3 regions of the Brevibacillus sp. NRRL NRS-603 genome follow, and region 2 is predicted to be linked to each of the others. Evidence: riboswitches for the same ligand, from Rfam matches in the RefSeq annotation. Region 2 holds a riboswitch; each other region holds the start of a gene.
The links. Region 2 has a riboswitch for cyclic di-AMP ahead of C7R94_RS00435 (quaternary amine ABC transporter ATP-binding protein). Riboswitches for the same ligand answer to the same signal wherever they lie in the genome.

Region 1 (2,200 bases), on a different contig from region 2:
TTCTGCGAGGAAGGTGAGCAGTTGAAATTCTTTGGTAGAGAGCTCAATTTTTTGATTACATACATAAACGGAATACGTTTCTTTATGAATTTCCAGGTCCTTGAATTTCAAAACTGTAATCGGAGAAGAAGCTGTTTCCTTCTCAGGCTGCTCTTCGGTATGCTTGCGAATGCGCTCATAGCGACGAAGGTGGGCACGAATGCGAGCGAGCAGCTCTTCTGTATCAAAGGGCTTCGTGATGTAATCGTCTGCGCCGATTTCGAAGCCGACTACCTTATCTACCGCTTTTCCTTTTGCACTGAGAAACAGTATAGGTAAATCCCACTCACGGCGAATTTGGGAGCAGAGCTCGTAGCCACTCATGTTGGGCATCATAATATCCAAAAGGATCAGGTTGGGACGCTCTCCTCGGCTGAGCAGCGAGAGTGCATCTTCTCCGCTCTCTGCGGAGGAAACGGTGAAGCCCTCGTTCTCCAAAATGTCTTCTAGCAGTTCAATAATCTCCAGATTGTCATCGACAATTAAAATGTGATCTTTCACCGGAACAACCCCCAGTTACTTCTATTAATAAGGAATACCATTCAAAGAATGGGTCTTGTCTATCATAACATGCTTTCACCTGATCAGGGGAAGAAACCCCGTAAGTTATTAAGTTGTTCTAATATGTGAGGGTACCTCTTTAGACCAGGTACTAAATTTCGTCAGAAAAAGCCAGAGACGTAGTGTCCCTGGCTCTTATTATTTTGCCGAATGACTATTTTTGAGCTGGTTTTTCCGGCAACGATGCAGCTTGCACCGCTTTTTCCTTTTTCGGAGTTTCTGCTTTCGCTAGAACAGGAACGCTGAGACGCTTGGCGCCTACATACCGCTTGCTCCAGTAGTATGGATCGTTCAACTTGGTGTTGACGACTCCACGACCAGATTCCGAGTGCACGAATGTGCCGTCTCCAATGTAGATACCCACGTGAGAAATGCTGCGGCCGTTCGTATTGAAGAATACGAGATCGCCTGGCTGCAAATCTTTTCTGGCTACCTCTGTACCTAATTCGTACTGGGAAGCAGAATTGTGAGGCAGGTCTACACCTAACGCATCAAATACGTAGCGCGTGAAACCGGAGCAGTCAAAGCCCTTTTTGGACGAGCCGGAAGATTTGTAAGGGGTACCGTACAAGTCGCTGACTACTTCATGGAGAGAATTCTCCTCAGCAGCCTGTGCAGCGCCTGCCCCCATAGCAAGCAATCCAGCCATAAATAAAGATAAAACGACCTTGCGCAAAAGAAACTGCTCCCTTCGTGAGCCTACGAGGTTAGCTGAAGGGTTCGGTCGAAAGGACGCCCTAGGCTGCTAGGAGTAGCAACCATTCACCCCAAAAACGTGGTTCCCCCGTTTCCGCCAAGCGGAATTCGGCTATTTTTCGATGTTTTTTTACACGCACTCTTACGAAGATTCTACTTCAGTCCTGTTTTTCCTTCTTTTTATCTGTTCGTTCACATATTCGTCACATAAATACCGTCAAATGCTGTAACGTTTTCGTTCGACAGTGCAAGCCGCTTTTCGACCCGGGCTGGTTCTGCCTTACGGGACAGCTCGTCCGATTAGGGCAGGAAATTGTCTCCGTCCAGGGACGGAGGGAAAAACCAACCGCACGCCCGTTATGGGAAGCCTATACCGAGGGCTACAATAAGGGCATAACGTTCCACAAGCACCACATGCAAAACGAATGGAGGTAAGCGAGTAATGAGCGAACGGTCTGGCAAAGTTCTACTCGGGCTGGTTCTGCTGCTAGTCGGTGGGTTGGTTCTTCTAGATCTGGTGGGTATCGATATCGGAGACTTGCTCGGGTTCATCATTCCCGGTGTGATCATGATATACGGTGCCAAAAAGATCATGGGACAAACCGGTTCACGTTTTTGGGGAATCCTAGTCTTCCTGTTCGGGTTCCTGATGTTGATTGGCAAGCTTGACCTACTGTTTCACGCGCTTCTGGCCATTGGGGTGATTTATCTGGGATATCGCTTACTGCGTCCCAGCCAAGAACCTAAACAAGCGCCACCTGCTTGGGAGCGTGAATGGGCCCAAAAAGTATTAAAGGAAGATACGCTGGACACTTGGGAGAGAAATGTAAGAAGACGCCCACAGTAACGCCTATGTCGCAAGAGTCTTTTGGATGAACAATATGATGTGATATGATGAGGAGGA
Region 2 (2,200 bases):
TAGTGAAAAAAAGAGAAACTGATTTTAGCGTCCACCTCTGAAATGCATCTTGAATGAACTACTTTGGACGCGGTTTCTCTTTTTTTCACGGAGCCGGGCACTCCATGCTCCCGCGCAGGGGTTCCAAGAATCTGAGCGTTTTCTCCTGTTTCCTCCCCACCACAACAGCGAGTATTAGGCACTAATATCTTGATCGAGTGAGCAACTAACAGCTAATCTAATCCGACTCATAAAGAAAGCTGTCATTCGGTTAAAACCGTGCTAAACAAACGTTCACAATAACTGGAAGTGAGCGTATAATCAAAATCAAAATCACAATCAAATAAGCAGCAAAACACATACGGCCTAGTTCCGAGATTCTCGGAAGCGGGGGAACCAATCTTTTGGGGTTAATCCTGAGTGATCAGGAGGGATGAGGAAATGTCTTCTCTGCCATCCTACCCGTCAGCTAACCTCGTCGGCCAAAGCAGGGAAGGTCATGGATGGATAAAGTCTAGGCATATAATGCGCAACAAGGGGGGTCCTTGCGGGCGTGTGATAGGCCGATGCAGGCTTTTTCTTTGGGACCTTTGTTCTGGAGAAAAAGAATGGATCGGCCTATTTTTTATGGAAATACCGATGAGCAGCTTATGCGATACAGACGTGAAGGAAATAGTGTGGATCGCTGGGAGGCAGTCGGTACGACATAAACTGCTGACAATCAAAATCAGGAAGACAGAGTACAGGGAGTCCTGAAAATGGACGCCAGGTATTACGTAGGCCTGCGGATTTTCAACACGAGTAAAAATCAAGCGTGCATGCTTGGTTTTGCTGGAGTGTGGAAATTTCGCGGGCTTTTTTCATTTACGAAAAAACGAAAGATGAGGGATACCATGTCCAAAATGAAAGTCCATCAACTGACAAAAGTGTTCGGGAAGCACCCCGAGCTGGCCTTGAAGCTGCTGGCAGAAGGACGAACAAAAGAACAAATTTACAAGCAAACCGGCCAGTCCATCGGGGTCAATCAGGTCAGCTTTGAAGTCAAAGAAGGTGAAATCTTCGTCATCATGGGCCTGTCCGGCAGTGGCAAATCAACCTTAATTCGAATGTGTAATCGACTAATTGACCCAACGAGCGGAAGCATCGAGATCGATGGGGAAGAGATCGTGGACATGAAGGCGGCAGCTTTACGCGAGGCACGGAGGAAGAAGCTCGGGATGGTTTTCCAAAATTTCGCCCTGTTTCCGCAGCGGACGGTACGAGAAAACGTCGAGTTTGGATTGGAGATTCAACAGGTTCCACCCGGGCTCCGGCAAGAAAAAGCACGGGAAGCGCTCGCGCTCGTTGGATTAACCGAGTGGGAAAATGCGTACCCGGATCAATTGAGCGGAGGGATGCGCCAGCGGGTCGGATTGGCGCGGGCGTTGGCTAATAATCCAGATATTCTCTTGATGGACGAAGCGTTCAGTGCACTGGACCCGCTCATTCGAAAAGATATGCAGGATGAGCTGCTGGAGCTTCAGATGACAATGAAAAAGACGATCCTGTTCATTACGCATGACTTGCACGAGGCGTTGCGGCTGGGAGATCGGATTGCCTTTATGAAAGACGGACAGATCATTCAGATCGGCCGCCCGGAAGAAATCATGGCAGACCCAGCGGATGAATTCGTGCGGAAGTTCGTAGAGGATGCTGACCTGTCCAGGGTTCTCGTTGCTGAAAATGTGATGAAACGGGCAGAAGCAATCACGCCTGACAAAGGAGCGCGAGTGGCGCTGCAACTCATGATGGATAACGGTGTGTCCAGCTTGTACGTCGTGGACAAAAAGCGCACACTGCTCGGCTTGATTACGGCGTATGACGTTTCACTCGCGATCGGTACGGGAGATTCGCTGGAGAAGATCATGAAAACTGACCTCCCTACCATTCCACCTGACGCACGTCTGCACAGTTTGTTCCCGATGATGGCAGACCTGCACGTCCCGATTGCTGTAGTGGGCGAGCAGCAGCGTTTGTTGGGTGTCATCGTAAAAGGAGCGGTGCTAGGCGGGCTGGTAGGCAAAGTCAATGTCCAAGAGCACCAGAGAGCAGAGGTGATGAGTAATGGACGCCGTGCCTAAGCTACCGATTGGCGGTTGGATGGAAGGGTTCGTGGAGGTGCTGGGACAGTACAAAGGGGTATTGTTTGATCCAGTGGCTATCGTCATTTCCACGATGGTGA
Region 3 (2,200 bases), on a different contig from region 2:
ATTTTGCAGAATGAAAATGAGGAATTATGGTGGGACGCCATAGTTCCTTTTTTATTGATTCGCATGCAGGAAAAGGCGCCGGGAACGATCCCAACGCCTTTTTGCTTCAACGTCCTCTGACAAAAAAGAAACTGCCCCTGAAAGGACAGTTTCTTTTAAAAGGAGACTTACAGTTTTACTACGTTCTCAGCTTGTGGGCCACGGTTGCCTTGAACGATGTTGAATTGAACTTTTTGACCTTCGTCCAAAGTTTTGAAACCGTCACCTTGAATTGCGCTGAAGTGTACGAATACATCGTCTCCGCCTTCTACTTGAATGAAACCGAAACCTTTTTCTGCGTTAAACCATTTTACTGTTCCGTTCGTTTGCATTTAAAAAAACCTCCAAAAATTCAATTTGAATATGCTAGTCATATTTACCGAAGCAAATAAAGCTCACATATCATGAAGAAATACCAGATCATGTGCTATGATACGCCTTCATGATATGTGAATTTTACCTACTCGGCAAATAAATGAATGTCATAGGACGGAACTGCAAAATAAAAAACTAAACCTTTTGAAAACCTAAAACAATGAAAGCCCTTCCTCTCTTCCATCCTTGCGGCTCCGATGACCGCGCCAGTGTGAATCGGGGATTCAAAAATGTTATCCATCAGCATACACCTCGATGAATGATAGGTATCAATTTTTCAAGTAGCAACCTCATTCTACCATGGTTGTCCAATAAAAGCAACCGTTCATCCTTATTCTGGACGAGGCGGTACTCTGTTACAATAGGATTGGGAGGGATTACATTGCAAAATCATACGTTAACAACCATTCAATTATCCGACATGCTTGAAAAAAGAGTGCCTGTACTATTATTGGACGTGCGTGACGCTGAAAAATTTATTTCCGGCAGCCTTGTTCACGAAAACGGATCGGCGCGAAACGTCCCCTATCTTCTAATGAAAGAACAGGACAAACCACTCGATGAAGAAACCGAAAAGCTCGCGCAAAATGTACAGATCGTTACCTTATGTACAACAGGTAACAAAGCTCAAAAAGCTGCCGCTCTGCTTCGTGAGCATGGTTTTCATGCAAATGCATTGGAAGGCGGCTTAACCGCCTGGAAGGAACAATCAAGCGAAACGAAATGAGCCTAATTTATCAACGCTTCTAGCTGTTTGCCATATATTACTCCTTTATTTCGATTGGGATTGTCTGATATCGTTGTTCATGCCAAACGAAATAAGCCGAGACTTCCTCGTGAAAAGGAAGTGCGGGGGACTTTTTTGTGGATGAGCTATTCCACATTGGGGTGAATCGCCGACTGGCGTAGGGTTGTTTCCTCAATCCGAATCCGACAACTAACCTCGTAGGCAAAAAAAAGGAGAGATTTGTTTAATGAAACGTTTTGGTTCTGTTACAATCGCGATGACTCTTGGTCTGGGCTTGGCTTTGACAGGGTTTGCTTCTTCTGCTTCGGCTGCTTCTAATTGCCCTGTTCCTAGCGGACAATTCCAATATTATATGCCACAATTCCAAAAAGCTCCAAATTCCCAACCATTTTGGAACTTCTATCAACAAAACCAAGGCTTTGCCCCTGGACAACCAATGCCAATACAACAGCCAATGACACCGATGCAACCTGCAAAGCCGGTACAACCAACTCCGGTTCAACCAGCACCAGTTCAAGCTGCACCAGCGCAACCTAGCAATAACTTCACTCAGCCTGTTGCTCCAGTAAATCAAGCGGATCAAGCAAAAGCTGGTGACTTTGCGCAACAAGTCGCGGATTTAGTAAACCAAGAACGTGCAAAAGCAGGTCTCAAGCCTGTTCAAATGGATGCAGCACTGTCCAAAGTAGCGTTGGCAAAAGCACAAGATATGTCTGCTAACAACTATTTTGACCACAACAGCCCAACGTACGGTTCCCCATTTGACATGATGAAGCAGTATGGCATTCAGTACTCGACTGCAGGTGAGAATATCGCCATGGGTCAACAGAGTCCACAAGAAGTCATGCAGCAATGGATGAACAGTGAAGGCCACCGCCAAAACATTATGAACCCTGCGTTCACAAAAATTGGTGTAGGCTTCACAAATGGCTACTGGGTACAAGAATTTATCGGGTAAACATACCGCCTGATAAACGAAAAGCCGGTGTCTCGTAATAGAGACCCGGCTTTTTTCGTGTAGACGTTACTTCCGCTGCG

Region 1: linked by a shared signal. The riboswitch ahead of C7R94_RS03060 (C40 family peptidase) and the one ahead of C7R94_RS00435 (quaternary amine ABC transporter ATP-binding protein) in region 2 are both predicted to bind cyclic di-AMP.
Region 3: linked by a shared signal. The riboswitch ahead of C7R94_RS09355 (CAP domain-containing protein) and the one ahead of C7R94_RS00435 (quaternary amine ABC transporter ATP-binding protein) in region 2 are both predicted to bind cyclic di-AMP.

What each region holds. Positions count from the first base shown of each region.
Region 1 covers NZ_PXZN01000007.1:42,316-44,515, forward strand. Annotated here, with positions in the region: partial or broken gene C7R94_RS30935 (response regulator transcription factor) at 1-540, opposite strand, end outside; gene C7R94_RS03060 (C40 family peptidase) at 755-1,276, opposite strand; cyclic di-AMP (ydaO/yuaA leader) riboswitch at 1,281-1,420, opposite strand; gene C7R94_RS03065 (LiaF transmembrane domain-containing protein) at 1,739-2,143, shown strand.
Region 2 covers NZ_PXZN01000002.1:28,290-30,489, forward strand. Annotated here, with positions in the region: cyclic di-AMP (ydaO/yuaA leader) riboswitch at 333-479, shown strand; gene C7R94_RS00435 (quaternary amine ABC transporter ATP-binding protein) at 873-2,099, shown strand; gene C7R94_RS00440 (ABC transporter permease) at 2,083-2,200, shown strand, end outside.
Region 3 covers NZ_PXZN01000012.1:466,723-468,922, forward strand. Annotated here, with positions in the region: gene C7R94_RS09345 (cold-shock protein) at 168-371, opposite strand; gene C7R94_RS09350 (rhodanese-like domain-containing protein) at 797-1,141, shown strand; cyclic di-AMP (ydaO/yuaA leader) riboswitch at 1,226-1,381, shown strand; gene C7R94_RS09355 (CAP domain-containing protein) at 1,389-2,120, shown strand; gene C7R94_RS30235 (hypothetical protein) at 2,187-2,200, opposite strand, start outside.